DNA from 2 places in the Streptomyces sp. NPDC126503 genome. Region 1 is predicted to be linked to the other one. Evidence: riboswitches for the same ligand, from Rfam matches in the RefSeq annotation. Region 1 holds a riboswitch; the other holds the start of a gene.
The links. A riboswitch is a leader RNA that binds a small molecule or an ion and turns the genes downstream of it on or off. The one in region 1 is predicted to bind cyclic di-AMP.
Positions count from the first base shown of each region.

Region 2: another riboswitch for cyclic di-AMP. It lies ahead of ABTY40_RS15585 (LysM peptidoglycan-binding domain-containing protein); the one in region 1 lies ahead of ABTY40_RS10305 (M23 family metallopeptidase).

Region 1 is NZ_JBEORS010000006.1:51,095-58,385, forward strand. It holds gene ABTY40_RS10275 (MBL fold metallo-hydrolase) at 1-46, opposite strand, end outside; gene ABTY40_RS10280 (TetR/AcrR family transcriptional regulator) at 180-869, shown strand; gene ABTY40_RS10285 (SIMPL domain-containing protein) at 1,046-1,834, opposite strand; partial or broken gene ABTY40_RS10290 (DUF6745 domain-containing protein) at 1,992-2,169, opposite strand; partial or broken gene ABTY40_RS10295 (STM4011 family radical SAM protein) at 2,241-2,405, shown strand; gene ABTY40_RS10300 (SGNH/GDSL hydrolase family protein) at 2,413-3,207, opposite strand; gene ABTY40_RS10305 (M23 family metallopeptidase) at 3,380-4,363, opposite strand; cyclic di-AMP (ydaO/yuaA leader) riboswitch at 4,368-4,524, opposite strand; gene ABTY40_RS10310 (tyrosine-protein phosphatase) at 4,918-5,739, shown strand; gene ABTY40_RS10315 (DUF6126 family protein) at 5,755-5,910, opposite strand; gene ABTY40_RS10320 (helix-turn-helix domain-containing protein) at 6,029-6,658, opposite strand; gene ABTY40_RS10325 (aspartate aminotransferase family protein) at 6,741-7,291, opposite strand, start outside.
Region 2 is NZ_JBEORS010000010.1:25,104-32,394, forward strand. It holds gene ABTY40_RS15580 (alpha/beta family hydrolase) at 1-1,338, shown strand, start outside; gene ABTY40_RS15585 (LysM peptidoglycan-binding domain-containing protein) at 1,322-2,191, opposite strand; cyclic di-AMP (ydaO/yuaA leader) riboswitch at 2,196-2,364, opposite strand; gene ABTY40_RS15590 (DUF6197 family protein) at 2,748-3,383, shown strand; gene ABTY40_RS15595 (DeoR/GlpR family DNA-binding transcription regulator) at 3,441-4,244, opposite strand; gene ABTY40_RS15600 (SIS domain-containing protein) at 4,396-5,316, shown strand; gene ABTY40_RS15605 (class II fructose-bisphosphate aldolase) at 5,392-6,228, shown strand; gene ABTY40_RS15610 (alpha/beta fold hydrolase) at 6,328-7,098, shown strand.

The DNA.
Region 1 (7,291 bases):
CGCGCAGCCGGGCCCGGAGCGAACGGTCGGAGCCGGTACCGGTCACGAGGACCTCCTGATCTCTGGGGGTCGTTCCATTATGGGCGGGCCCCGGGAGGAACGGCCGCCCCGGCCGGGAAGCGGTCCCGGGTGACCGGTGAACGGTACGACCGGTACGGAAGCCTTGTAGGCTGCGCGCCGTGGCGAGAGTCCGGTTGACCGTGGCCGAGCGGCGCGAGGAGCTGCTGGGCGCCGCCGTCCGGCAGATCGAGGAGAAGGGCGTCGCCGCCTTCCGGATCTCCGACGTGGCCGCGGCGCTCGGTGTGAGCAACGCGCTGGTGATCTACCACTTCGCGACCAGGGAGCGGCTCGTCGCCGCGGCGTTCGCCCACGCGGCCGAGGCCGATCTCGCTCAGCTGCGGCGCCTGCTCGGCCGGCGCGTCCCGGCGGTGCGGCGGCTGCGGGCGGCCGTGCGCTGGTACGCCCCCACGGGCCAGGCGAAGGGCTGGCGGCTCTGGATCGAGAGCTGGGCCGCCTCCCTGCACGACCCGGAACTGCGGCGGGTCGCCGCCTCCCTCGACCAGGAGTGGAAGGCGGCCCTCGCCCGGGTGATGGCCGAGGGGGACGCGGCGGGCGAGTTCCGCTGCCCGGACCCGCCCGCCGCGGCCCTCCGCCTCACGGCCCTCCTCGACGGCCTCGCCGTCCAGACCACGGTCTACGCGGCCCCCCTCACCCGTGCCGCGATGCTCCGCTGGGCCGACGCGGCCCTCTCGCGCGAACTGGGCCTCCCGGAGGTCCCGGCGGGCGGCGCGGGGGCGGAGGTCGCCGGCTCCGAGGCGGAACCGGGGCCGGACCGGTCACCGGGGCCTGCGCCCGCCGGTTCCGGCTGAGCCCCGGCACGAGGTGCCCGGGCTGCGCCAAGAGCCCCGGCACCGCGCGGCCGGAAGCCACCGGTTCTCGAGCGGGCGGCAGGCCTCACGAGCGGGCGAGCGGGCGGCAGCCGCGGAACCGTCCTCGGCGCGCGCCGCACAGGCTCTCCCTCCGGGGAAACCGGCGGCGGCGCCGCTCAGAGGAGTTCGTAGACCGCCGAGACCGTCACGTGCTCCTCGATCTCACCGGGGGCCAGCGGGACCGAGGCTCCGTCGGCGGAGAGGGACGGGGACGCCGCGCCCTGGCCGGGGCGGGTGGTCTCGCCCTCGCTCAGGGAGACCAGGCGGCCGAGGCGGTGGCCGCTGAGGCGGGCGTGCTGCCGTGCCTTCTCATGGGCGTCCTGGTAGGCCGCCTCGCGGGCCTTGGCGCGCAGGGCTCCCGGGTCGGCGACGTCGAAGACGACGCCGTTCACGCGGCCCGCGTCGCGCGCCGCCTCGTTGACCGCGCCGATGACCTGGCCGGCCCGGTCGAGGGCGCGGACCTTCACCGTGAAGGACTGGACGGCCTGGTAGCCGCTCACCTTGCTCTCGCCGCCGGAGGTCTGGGTGTAGACGGGCATCACGGAGAGGCTGTCCGTCCGGATGTCCCGGTCCGCGATGCCCTGGGCGCGCAGGACCCGCAGGAGGTTCTCGGCCTCCGTGGTCTGCGCGGCCATCGCTTCCTTGGCGGTCGTGCGGTCGGCCTCCACCGCGATGGAGAGGAGCGCGAGATCCGGTGCGGCGGAGGCGCTGCCGCTGCCGGTCACGGTGACCGTCGCGGGGTCGGCGGCGGGGGCCGCGGCGAACGGGGCCGTCCGCACGGGCGCGGCGGCCTGCGCGGGGGCGGCTGCGGCGACGAGCCCGCCGAGGACGAGCGCGGCGGTGGCGAGGACCCCGGCTGTCCGGGCGGCGGTTCTTCCGGGGATCTGGGGCGTACGGGGCGTCACGGGCGGTCCCTTCGACGGTGACGGGGGCGGGAAGTCCGGCGCGCACATCCCAGCACCCGCCGCCGCCCCCTCCCGTACGCCACTCCTGCCCGGCCTCTCCCTTCACCTCCCCGTACCACGTCCGTACCGCCGGGTGCCTGCGCCGGCCTCCACAGGCCTGCGCGAGAGGCGCGTACACATCGGCGTGGAGGCCGAAGGTCCAGGCCACGCCCTCGCGCGGTCCGGGTCGCGGGCGGCACGCGGAGCCAGTACGTGCGGTGGCCGCCGTCGGGCTCGGGCGTGGAGTTGACGACCTCGACCATCGCCACGTCCTCGTCGTCGGGGAGTGCGGCGCGCGGCGAGGGGGCCCAGAGCACGCGTTCCGGTGCGGCGAGACCCGCCGTGCGGGAGGCGAGCCGGACGCCGTCACCGTGCCGCGCTGCGGCCGCGCGCGTGTCCCCTCGCCGTCTGCGACTACCACATCGGCTACGTCCACCTGGAGACGCTGCCGCTGTACGACGTGTTCGCGGGCGGGGTCCTGGAGCGGATCCCCGCCGGCTTCCCGGCCGCCTCGCGGACCCCAGGGGCATGAAGCCGGGCTACAGGGGCATGAGGTCGGGGCGCTTGGCCTCCACGTGGTCGCCGGAGCTCTCGCCGCGCAGCCGTCGCCCGATCCAGGGGACCAGGTACTCCCTGGCCCAGTGGATGTCGTCGCGGCGCACCTCGAGGGTGCCGCGCGGGGGGACCGGCGGCCACGGCTGGTCCGGGTCGGCCGGCACCGGCAGGCCGAGGACCTGGGCGGCGCGCAGGGCGACCCGGGTGTGGCCGTCGGGCGAGAGGTGCAGGCGGTCGCTGTCCCAGGCGCGCCGGTCCTGGACGGAGCGCAGCGACCACAGGTCGAGGACCGGGCAGCCGTAGCGGTCCGCGATGGCGCGGACGTGCGCGGTGTAGGTGGCGATCTTGCCGCGCAGGTGCCGGAGCACGGGCACGTCGCGGGTGTCGAAGCCGGTGGTCACCATGACCGTGCCGACGGCGGAGGTGAGGTCGGCGACGGCGCGCTCGAAGCGCTCGGCCACGTCGTCGGGGTCGGTGCCGGGGCGGATGATGTCGTTGCCGCCGGCGCAGAAGGTCACCAGGTCGGGTGCGAGTTCCTTCGCCCGCGGGACCTGTTCCGCGACGATCTGGTCGAGCAGGCGCCCCCGTACGGCCAGGTTGGCGTAGCGGAAGGCCTCGGGCTCCGGCAGCTGGTCGGCGAGGAGGACCGCGAACCGGTCCGCCCAGCCGATGTACGTCCCGCCGGGGCCGGGGTCTCCGACGCCCTCGGTGAAGCTGTCACCGATCGCCGCGTACGACCCGAATGCGTTCTTGTCTGTTGATCTCGAATCGTCTGCCACGGGGGCACATCCTTCCTTCCGGGATGTGACCTACGCGACCGTAAGGAGGGGTTGACGGCGGGTGACATATGCCACCGATAAAGATTTCCCCAAGGCCGGAACAAACCGGTGGCCCGGCACAGGAGTGCCGGGCCACCGCGGAGCCTGAGCGCGCGCCTTCGAGCGCGGCGGGTCAGATGGAGACGCCGTGCTGGCGGAGGTAGGCCAGCGGGTCGATGTCGGAACCGTAGCTGGGCGAGGTCCGGATCTCGAAGTGCAGGTGCGGGCCGGTGGAGTTGCCGGTCGAGCCGGAGAGGCCGATCTGCTGGCCGCCGCTGACGGACTGGCCGGCCGAGACGGCCAGGGAGGAGAGGTGGGCGTACTGCGAGTAGTTGCCGTCGGCGTGCTGGATGACGACCTCGTTGCCGTAGGCGCCGCTCCAGCCGGCGGAGACGACCGTGCCGGCGCCGACGGCGCGGACGGTGGTGCCGGAGGAGGCGATGAAGTCGGCACCGGTGTGGTAACCGGAGGACCACATGGAGCCCGAGGCGCGGTACGGGGTGGAGACGCCGCCGGCGACGGGGGCGACCCAGCCGGAGGAGGCCGTGGAGCTGCCGGTGGACGGCGCCGTGTCGGAGGTGGCCGTGGCCGGGGCGGAGGCGCGCTCGCTGCTCCGGGAGGCGCGGGACTCCTCCTTCTTCGGGGCGGCCTTGCGCTCCGTCTTCGGGGCGGCCTTCCGCTCGGCCTTGCGCTCCGCCTTGGGAGCGGCCTTCGGCGCGGCGGCGGTGTTCTCGCCGTTCAGCGTCAGCTTCATGCCGGGCAGGATCAGGGAGGGGTCCTCGCCGACGACCTGGCGGTTGTCCGCGTACAGCTTCTGCCAGCCGCCCTCGACACCCTGCTCGGTGGCGATCTTGGACAGGTAGTCGCCACTGACGACGGAGTACGTCCTCGGGGCGGCCTTCTTCGCGGCGGGCGCGGCCTGGGCGCTCTGCGCCACCTGGGCGGCGGCCACGGCGTGGGTCTGGACGGCGGCGGCCGGGGCGGCCTGCTCGGCGGCGTGGGCGCCGGTCGCGCCGAGGAGCGGAAGCGCGACGACGGCGCCTCCGGTGCCGGCGGCGACGAAACCGCGGGTGAGGGAATTGATCTTCGGACGGCGGTGCTTACCCTTCGCGGGCATGGCGAATTCCTCTCCGGCGCCTGCGAGGTGAGCTGTCGGGTTCGGACTGGAGATGTCCGGCCGCGTGTCCACGCGACTTCACCCCGAGCCGTCCTGCGTCGCGGGACCGGCGTACTTCCTGGGTCCCCCGCTCCTGCCACGCGAGTGGGCTGGGTATGAATTCCGGTCGGTGGCAGGATTCGGCGGTCCGACCGGAGTGACGGTGACGCTAGACGAGGGGGGTCGGCGGGAACAAGCCGTTCTTTTCCGACGGCATTCGCCGCCGTCGTTCTCCGCCGGAATTCCGGTCACCCTCCGTGGACCACGGACCCGCGATCCCCTTTTCCCGCAGGGCAATTGCTCCGGGCGGGCGGCCACGATCCGTCACTTCTATGACCCTGCTCACGCACGATGACTCATGTCACCTGCAACCAGCGCGAGTTACCGCCAATGCCTCAATTCGGACAGATCACTCATTCCTGTCCGCGGGGGTGCGTCAGGGGGGTCCCACCTGGATGATTGCGCCAGAAACCCCTCGCGCGTCGGCCACCGAACGCCTACCTCCAGGAGCATCCGTGACGCAGCAGCTGCCACAGATCCCGCCCATCGCGGCGAACGAGCCCGAACTCACCGGGGTCCGCAACTTCCGGGACGTGGGCGGCCTGCCGACGACCGACGGGCGCGCCGTGCGCCCCGGGCGCCTCTTCCGCAGCGGCCACCTCGCCCACGCGACCGAGGAGGACGCCGCCTTCCTCGCCTCGCTGGGCCTGCACACGGTCTTCGACTTCCGCAACGAGGCGGACCGGCGGGTGGAGGGCCCGGACGTCGAGCTGCCCGGCGTGCGGAACGTGAACATACCGCTGAACGACCCGGCCGACGGCAAGGAGTTCTGGAAGCTCGTCCGGGGCGGCGACCTCGCGCAGCTCCGGGAGATCCTGGGAGACGGCAAGGCCGCCGCCCGGATGTCCGATTCGTACCGGAAGATGATTGTGGAGCGGACGGCGGAGCACAGCCGGATCCTGCACTCCATGGCCGAGGAGAGCGTCCCGGCGCTGATGCACTGCGCGGCGGGCAAGGACCGCGCCGGGCTCTCGATCGCCATCACCCTGCTCGCCCTCGGCGTCGAGCGGGAGGCCATCGAGGCGGACTACGTGGTGTCGAACGACCCGCACCGCCGCTACAAGGTGCGCCGCAGCTCCACCGCCCCGGACGCGATGTCGCCGGAGGTGATGGAGCTGCTGAGCCCGCTGTTCGACGCGCGGGTGGAGTACCTGCGGGCCGCGTTCGAGACGATCGACGCCACCTGGGGCTCGCCGGAGGCCTATCTCACCCAGGGGCTGGGACTGTCCGCCCGGACCCGTGAGCTGCTGCGGGAGCGCCTGCTCACGGAGGCCTGACCCGGCCGGCCGCGCCTACTGGTTCTGGCCGCCGAGCAGGAAGAGCAGGTAGAGGAAGCCGGCGAAGAGGTGCCCGGCGATCAGATAGGCGAAGAGGCGGAGCACCAGCCCCTTGGGGAACTTCCCGCCGCCGCGTTCCTCGCCGGTCACCGGTGCGGACTTGTCTGGTATGTCGGGCATGTCGGTCCTTTCCTGAGGAAACGTCACGGGGTCCTCGTCACGGGTCGTCGCGGTCCGTCGGGGAGCCGCCCTCACGGGCCGTCGCGGGAACCGGCGCCGGCGCCCGAGGTCAGCGCCGGTGCGGGCTTCCGTCGCCGAGGCAGAGCTCGGCCACGGGACTCTGCAGCAGGGTGTGGACGAAGAGCAGCTCGGCGCCGGACCGGGTCGCGGCGCCGATGCGGTGCGGGGTCAGCGAGTCGAAGTGCGCGCCGTCCCCGGGGTCGAGGACGTGCACGGTCTCGCCGAGCGCCAGCCGCACCCGCCCCTCCAGGACGTGGATCCACTCCTCCCCCGGGTGGACCCGCACGATGTCGGCCCGGGTGGCGTACGGGACGTGGACCCGCAGGGCCTGGAGGGCGCGCCCGGCGCCGCCCGCCTGGCGGTAGATCCAGCCGTCCGCCTCGACCGGTTCGGAGCGTCCCGCCCGGACGACGGGGTCGTGCTCGGGCGGCGCCTCGCCGAGGAGGGCGGAGACCGTCGTACCGTAGATGCGCGCGAGGGCGAGGAGCATCGGCAGAGAGGGCTGCCGGTTCCCGGTCTCCAGGCGCGAGAGGTGAGCCGGGGAGAGCCCGGCGCGCTGGGCGGCCACCTCCAGTGTGAGCCCGCGGCGGCGCCGCAGGGCCCGCAGCTGGGGGGCGACGTCCGGGACGGCGCCGGGCGGGGCGGGGTCCGGGGAGTCTCCCCCGGGGACGTGGTCCATGCGTCCATTGCGCCAGCATCGTGCCTCCGAGGCAACTTTCTTGCCCCGGAGGCAAAAACCGGCGCGCTCCCGCGACCGGCGCTCAGCGCTGGGCGACCGCCTGCCGTACGAGCGTCCTGCCGAAGTCCCACATCAGCCCGCCCCCGCCGTGGGCCTCGTCCATGACCGCCGTGAACGCCGTGACGAAGCGGTCCACGTCGGCCTCGTCGACCACCAGCGGCGGGATCAGCTTGATCACCTCCAGGTGGTCGCCGGAGACCTGGGTGAGGATCCGGTGCCGCTGGAGCAGCGGGACGACCACCATCTGGGCGAAGAGTCCCTTGCGGGCCGCCTGGAGCATCGCCCACCGCCCGCGCAGCCCCAGCGAGGTGGGCCGGCCGAACTCGATGCCGATCATCAGACCGCGGCCGCGGACCTCGTGGAGGAGCTCGTACCGCGGCACGAGCTCCCTGAGCCGCCCGAGGAGCAGGTCCCCGATCCGCCGGACGTGGGCGATCGTGCCCTCGCTCTCCATCACGGAGAGGACGGCGAGCCCGGCGGCCATGGCCTGGGCGTTGGAGCCGAAGCTCGCCGAGTGGACCAGGACCCGGTCCATCGAGGAGTAGACCTTCCTGAAGATCCAGTCCTTGCCGA
Region 2 (7,291 bases), on a different contig from region 1:
ACGGACCGGACCGACGCGGGACGGCGCCTCGCCGCCCGCCTCGGCCACCTCGCGGCCCTCGACGTCACGGTCCTCGGCCTGCCCCGGGGCGGGGTCCCCGTGGCCGCCGAGGTCGCCGACGCCCTCGGCGCGCCGCTCGACATCTGCGTGGTACGGAAGCTGGGCGTGCCGTACCGGCCCGAGGTCGCGATGGGGGCCATCGGAGAGGGCGGCGTCAGGGTCCTGAACGACCAGGTGCTCCGCGACGCCCGGGTGGCCCCGGGTGACCTCGCGGCTGTCGAGGAACGCGAGCGCGCCGAGCTGGAGCGGCGCGCTCGCCGCTACCGGGGCGGCCGGCGGCCCGTACCGCTCGACGGCAGGACGGTCCTCGTGGTCGACGACGGGCTCGCGACCGGGGCCACCGCGCTCGCGGCCTGCCGGGTCGTCCGCGCCCGGGGCGCGGCACGGATCGTCTTCGCCGTCCCGGTCGCCCCCCGCGGCTGGACCACCCGCCTCGGCGGGGAGGCGGACGAGACCGTGTGTGTCCACACGCCGGACGGCTTCGCCGCGGTCGGCCAGTTCTACGAGGACTTCTCCGCGACCTCCGACGAGGAGGTCGTCGCCCGGCTCGCGCACAGCCGGGCCGTGCACGGACCCGTCGTCCGGGAGTCGGACGTCCGACTCCCGCTGCCGGAGGGCGGGGGCACCCTCGCCGGGCGGCTGGCCGTGCCCGAGGACGCGCACGGCGTCGTCCTGTTCGCCCACGGCAGCGGCAGCGGCCGGCACAGCCCCCGCAACCGGGCGGTGGCCGGAGCCCTGAACCGGGCGGGCCTCGGCACGCTCCTCTTCGACCTGCTCACCGAGGACGAGGCGGCCGACCGGCGGCTCGTCTTCGACACGCCGATGCTCGCCGGACGCCTGGCCCGGGCCACGGAGTGGCTGGCGGCGGAGCCGGCGGCCCGGGGGCTGCCGCTCGGCTGGTTCGGCGCGAGCACGGGAGCGGCCGCCGCCCTGTGGGCGGCGGCCGGGCCGGTCGGTACGGCGGGCGGCGGGACCGGTGCCCGGCCCGCGGCGATCGTCTCGCGCGGGGGCCGGCCCGACCTGGCCCACGAACGGCTGGCCCGGGTCGACGCCCCCACCCTCCTCGTGGTGGGCGGACGCGACGCGCTCGTCCTGGACCTCAACCGGAAGGCACAGGCGATGCTGCGCTGCGAGAACCGGCTGGAGGTCGTGCCCGGCGCCACCCACCTCTTCGAGGAGCCGGGCGCCCTGGAGGAGGTGGCGGAGCTCGCCGCCTCCTGGTTCACCGGGCACTTCGGACGCCGGACGGCCGCCTCGGACGTCAGTACGGGCCGTTGACGTTGTCAATCGAGCCGTAGCGGTCCGCCGCGTAGTTGCAGGCGGCGGTGATGTTCGCGACCGGGTCGAAGAGGTCCATGGACGTGCCCGGCACGTGGTAGGCCATGAAGGTCGGTTCGATGACCTGGAGCAGGCCCTTCGACGGGGTGCCGGCCGCGGCGTTGGAGTCCCACAGGTTGATGGCCCGCGGGTTGCCGGAGGACTCGCGCATCACGTTGCGCAGGATGCCGTCGTACGAACCGGGGATGCCGTACCGGGCCATGACGTCGAGCGACTCGCGGATCCAGCCGTCCAGGTTGTCGGCGTAGGCCGTCGTGGCGGCCCGGGCGGCAGGTGCCGCGGCGGGAGCGGCGGCCGGAGCCGCGGCGGCACCGGAGGAGGCGGGAGCCGAGCGCCGCTCGCCGCGGCTCGCGCGCTCGCTGGTGCCGGCCGGGGTCTTCGCCGCGGGAGCCTTCGCGGAATCCCGACGAATCGTCAGTTCGAGCCCGGGGTGAATGAGTGACGGATTGTCACCCACCACGGTCCGGTTGGCCCGGTAAAGAGCCTTCCAGCCGCCCTGAATTCCCTTCTCCCGTGCGATGCCGGAAAGGGAGTCGCCCTTCACGACGGTATAGGTGCGGGTCGTGGCGGGAGCGGCGGGGAGCGTGGCGGGGACGGTCGCGGCCGGCCGGGCGGAAGGCGCCGCCGGGAGCGCGTGGGCGGCGGTCTGCGGGGCCCCGGCGACCGGCTGGGCACCGGCCGAGGCGGGTACGACGAGCGGCAGGGCCAGCGCGGCGCCGCCCGAACCGGCGAGGGCGAGACCACGGGGGACGGTGCGGCGCCGAGGGCGGCGGTGCTTACCGTGTGCAGGCATGACGGCTTCCTCTCCGGCGCCTGCGGGGTGAGCTGTCGGGTTCGGACGGGAGGTGTCCGGCCGCGCGCACGCGGCTTCACCCCGAGCCGCTCCGGAAGGCCGGACCGGCGTGTTCGTGGGTCCCCCGCTCCTGCCGTCGGGTGAAAAGGGAGGTTTTCAGGCGGTGGCAGGATTCGGCGGTCCGCCTGAATGGGGGTGACCGTAGGCCAGAAAGGGGGCCGGGAACAAGGCGTCGCCCCGCGCATTCACGGAAAAGCGGTTCCCGGAATTCGCGCATTCAAGATCCTGTGGAGCGGCGGCCGGGCGAACGGCCTTGCGGCGTACGGCTCGGCCGACGCCGGAACCCCTCCGGGCGGGCCGGGAAGTGAAACGCGTCACCCGGAGCGCAATGTCCGAATATGGGCTGTAATTCCGATCGAAAGGGAAGCGGGTGAAATGCTCCCCCTTCGGGTGGCGTGAAAAGGGGTGGCCGAGCGCCGCGCCCACGAAAGGGGCAAATGTCGCGAAGTCGACATTTGTGCTGAAGGATGAGGTCCTCCGACCTCAGGAGCCGCCCATGTCCTCCGCCCCTTCCCTGCTCGGCCCCGACGCCCTGGACCGCGAGGCCGCCGCCCTGTACGAGAGCGCGACCTGGCAGCGGATCGTCGAGAACTGGCACGGCCAGGCCCCCGCCCCCGCTCCCCCCGGCGAGAACCCGGGCCCGGAGGAGCGGCCGGGGGAGGACTGGCGCGCCCTCCTCACCGTCCCGGTGGACCGGCTCGTCGCCGAGGCCCTCGACGCGCTGCCGCCCGCCCTGCCCGCCGAGCGCCGGCTCCCCGGCCGCGTCGGAGCCGCGCTCCCGGACCGCCTGCACGTGTGGCGCCGGATCGGCCAGGCCGATCTGCGCCCCTCGGTGCACCTCGGCTACGCCCGCCAGGTCCTGGAGGAATGGGGCTGGCAGAACGCCCCGTACCGGCTCCGCGACGCCCGGGGCGCCCGCTGCGTCTGCGGCGCCCTGCTCGCCGCCCACCGCCTCGGCTACGGCAGCGCCGACACCATGAACCAGGCCGCCGCCTGGATCGTCACCGAGCTGCGCGCCCGGGGCTGGACCGGGCTGATCGGACCCTGGAACCGTGCCCCCGGCCGGACCGCCGCCGACGCCCTGGCCCTGCTGGACGCCACCGCCCGCCGGGCCGCGTACGCCGGCCACTGAACGGCCGCCCGCCGCCCGGCCCCGGTGACTCCGGCACGAGGGCGGCGGCGCGGTCGGTCAGACGGTCAGCACCTTCACGCCCGCCTCGCCGAACCGCGCGACCGCCTCCGCCGGGACGGCGGAGTCCGTGACGAGGAGGTCGACGCGGCCGGTCCCGCAGATGCGGGCGAACGCCCGCCGGCCCAGCTTCGAGGAGTCCGTCACGACCACGACCCGGCTCGCCCGCTCGGCGAACAGACGACTGACGGCCGCCTCCTCCTCCTGATGGGCCATCACGCCCAGCTCGGCGTCCATGCCGTCGACGCCGAGCACCACCACGTCCAGGACGACTTCGCCGAGCACGCCGGCCGTCAGTGGTCCCACCAGCTCGTACGTCTGCGGACGCGCCACCCCGCCCGTCGTGACCAGCTTGATCGCCGGCCGCACGGCCAGCTCGCCGGCGATGTTGAGGGCGTTGGTGACCACGGTCAGCGCCGGCGCGGCCGGGACGGCACCCGGCGCCTGTGCCCGCTCGCCGGCGAACCGCACCGCGAGCGCCCGCGCCACCTCCGTCGTCGTCGTACCGCCGTTGAGTCCCACGACCTCGCCGGGCGCGATCAGATCCGCCACGGCGGCCGCGATCCGCCGCTTCTCCGGCGTGTGCCGGGTGGACTTGTAGCGCAGCGGAAGCTCGTACGAGACGCCGTGGGCGACCGCGCCGCCCCGGGTGCGCACGAGCAGCCGCTGCTCGGCGAGTTCGTCCAGGTCGCGGCGGATCGTGGCGGCGGAGACGTCCAGCGCGGCGGCGGCCTCCTCGACCTCCACCCTGCCGGAGTCGGCGAGCAGTTCGAGGAGCGCGTTCCACCGCTCGTGCTTGGCCATGTGTGCCGTTCCCCTCCCGCTCGTCCGCGCGGCGATTCTAGCCGCCGCGCTGCACGGGACCTGGAAAGTGGATGCGTGGATCTGCTTGAATCTGACGCTGTCCGAGCAACTTCAATCATCACCCCGTCTCTCCGTTCGCAAGGAGCGCCGCATGACCTCCCGTACCTCCGCGGAGATCGCCTCCCAGCCCACCACCTGGCGCCAGGCGGCCCGCACCCTCGACCGGCACACCGCGGCCCTGCCCCGGCGCGGCGAGCGCGTCGCCGTCATCGGCTGCGGCACCTCCTGGTTCATGGCACTGGCCTACGCGGAGCTGCGCGAGTCCGGCGGCCACGGGGAGACCGACGCCTTCGCCGCCTCCGCCTTCCCGTACGGACGCCGCTACGACCGCGTCCTCGCGATCACCCGCTCCGGCACGACGAGCGAGGTCCTCACCGTCCTCGCCCGGCTCCGGGGCGGCGTGCCGACCGGCGCCCTGACGGCCGACCCGACCACCCCCGTCATGGACCTCGCCGACGCGGTCGCCGTCCTGGACTTCGCCGACGAGGAGTCGGTCGTGCAGACGCGGTTCGCCACGACCGCCCTGGCCCTGCTCCGCGCCCACCTGGAGGCCGAGGGCGCGCTGCCCGAGGGCGTCGCCCCCGTCGAGGAGGCGGCGGGCGACGCCGAACGGGCCCTCGGCCTCCCCCTGGACGAGGCGCTCGTCTCCGCCGAGCAGCTGACCTTCCTGGGCACCGGCTGGACCTACGGACTCGCCCTGGAGGCCGGACTCAAGATGCGCGAGGCGGCCGGCGCCTGGACCGAGGCGTACCCGGCGATGGAGTACCGCCACGGGCCCATCAGCATCACCGGCCCCGGCCGGGTGGCCTGGGGCTTCGGCGCCCTGCCCGCCGGGCTGGCGGACGAGGTCCGCAAGGTCGGCGGCACCGTCGAGGAGAGCGACCTCGACCCCCTGGCCGACCTGGTGCGCGCCCAGCGCCTGGCCGTCGCGGTCGCCGAGGCGCGCGGCCTCGACCCCGACACCCCCCGGAACCTCACCCGCTCGGTCGTCCTGGCGGACCTCGATGGCTGACCGCCCCTCCGGCCGAAGGCCCCGCCGGCCGGCCGCCGCCCCCGCCGTACCCGCCGCCCCCACGGGAGAAGGACCATGCCGCTGACGCCCACCGACGAGATCGTCCGCCGGGCCCGCACCGCCGGCCGGGGCGTCGGCGCCTTCAACGTCCTCCAACTGGAACACGCCCAGGCCATCGTGGCCGGGGCGGAGAGCGCCGACCGGCCGGTCGTTCTCCAGATCAGCGAGAACACCGTCCGCTACCACGGCGCCCTCGAACCGGTCGCCCTCGCCTCCCTCGCCGTGGCCCGGGCGGCGAAGGTGCCCGTCGCCGTCCACCTCGACCACGCGGAGAACCCCGAGCTGGTGCGCGAGGCGGTCGCCCTCGGCCTCGGGTCCGTCATGTTCGACGCCTCCACGCTCCCGTACGCGGAGAACGTCGCCGCGACCCGCGAGGTCGTGGAGTTCTGCCACCGGCACGGCGTCTGGGTGGAGGCCGAACTCGGCGAGATCGGCGGCAAGGGCGGCGCGCACACCCCCGGAGTCCGCACCGATCCCGACGAGGCCCGCGCCTTCGTCACGGCCACGGGCGTCGACGCGCTCGCCGTGGCGGTGGGCAGCTCCCACCAGATGCTCACCCGTGACGCGGTGCTGGACTTCGACCTGATCGCCCGGCTGCGCGCGGCGATCGACACCCCGCTGGTGCTGCACGGCTCCTCGGGCGTCGCGGACGGCGACCTCGCGGCCGCGGTCGCGGCCGGCATGACCAAGGTGAACGTCTCCACCCACCTCAACAAGGCCTTCACCCGGGCGGTACGGGCGCACCTCGCGGAGCACCCGGAGACGGTCGACCCCCGCCGTTATCTCGGCCCGGCCCGCACGGCGGTCGCCGCAGCCGTCGCCCACCTGCTGGTGGTGCTCTCCCCGGCCTGACGCGCGGGGCCGCGCCGGACGCGCTGTCGGTGCCCCCTTCTAAGGTGGGTGCCGACCGTGCGCGAGGGCGTGCGGCGTCGGAACGGGGAGCGGGCAGGCATGCGGGAGTTGTACCTGGAGGACGAGCGGGCCCACATCCGGTGGATCGACCTGCCGGGTGAGGGGCCCGTGCGCGTCTTCGTCCACGGGCTGGGCTGCACGGCGGCCTCGGACTTCGCGCACATCGCGACGCACCCGGCCCTCGGGGGCGGCCGAGCGCTGCTGGTGGACCTCCTCGGTCACGGCCTGAGCGACCGGCCCGCGGGCTTCGACTACCGCATGGAGTCCCAGGCGGCGGCGGTCGCTGCGGTCCTCGACCACCTCGGGCTCGCCGGCGTGGACCTGGTCGGGCACTCGATGGGCGGCGCCGTCGCGATCCAGCTGGCGGCGGCGCGTCCGGACCTCGTGGCCCGGCTCGTCGTGGCCGAGCCCAACGTCCGGCCCGGCCCGGGCGCGTTCAGCGGTCCCGTCGCCGCCCAGGAGGAGAAGGCGTTCGTCGCGGAGGGCTTCGCCCGCATGCTGGCCGCCGGTGACCGGCCCGACTACACGGCCCGGCTGCGCCTCGCCGACCCGCTGGCCGTGCACCGCAGCGCGGTGGCGCTCGTGGAGGGCACCGTGCCGTCGGGCGGTGAGCTCCTCGTGGCCCTCGGCGTCCCCCGGACCTTCCTGGTGGGGGAGTGGAGCCTGCCCGAGCCGGACGCCGCGTGGATGGCGGCGGCCGGTGTCCCGGTGCGCGAGGTCCCGGCGGCGGGACACAACCTGATGCTGGACAACCCGGAGGGGTTCGCCGCCGCGCTGGCGGACGCGCTCACGGACCGTCAGGGGGCGTGACGGGGGCGGATCCCGGCCACCGTAGCAAGCCCTTCGCGCCATCGTGCGGGCGTTCGACGGGGATTCGATTGCAGAGTTGTGGCAGATGCATGACAAGGCTTCAACTCTCTTGATCGGCGCCGCCGATGAGGACAGGCTGCTGATCACGCCGAGCGCGGCCCCACCGCTCCCGGCCGTGTGCGTGAACCCCACG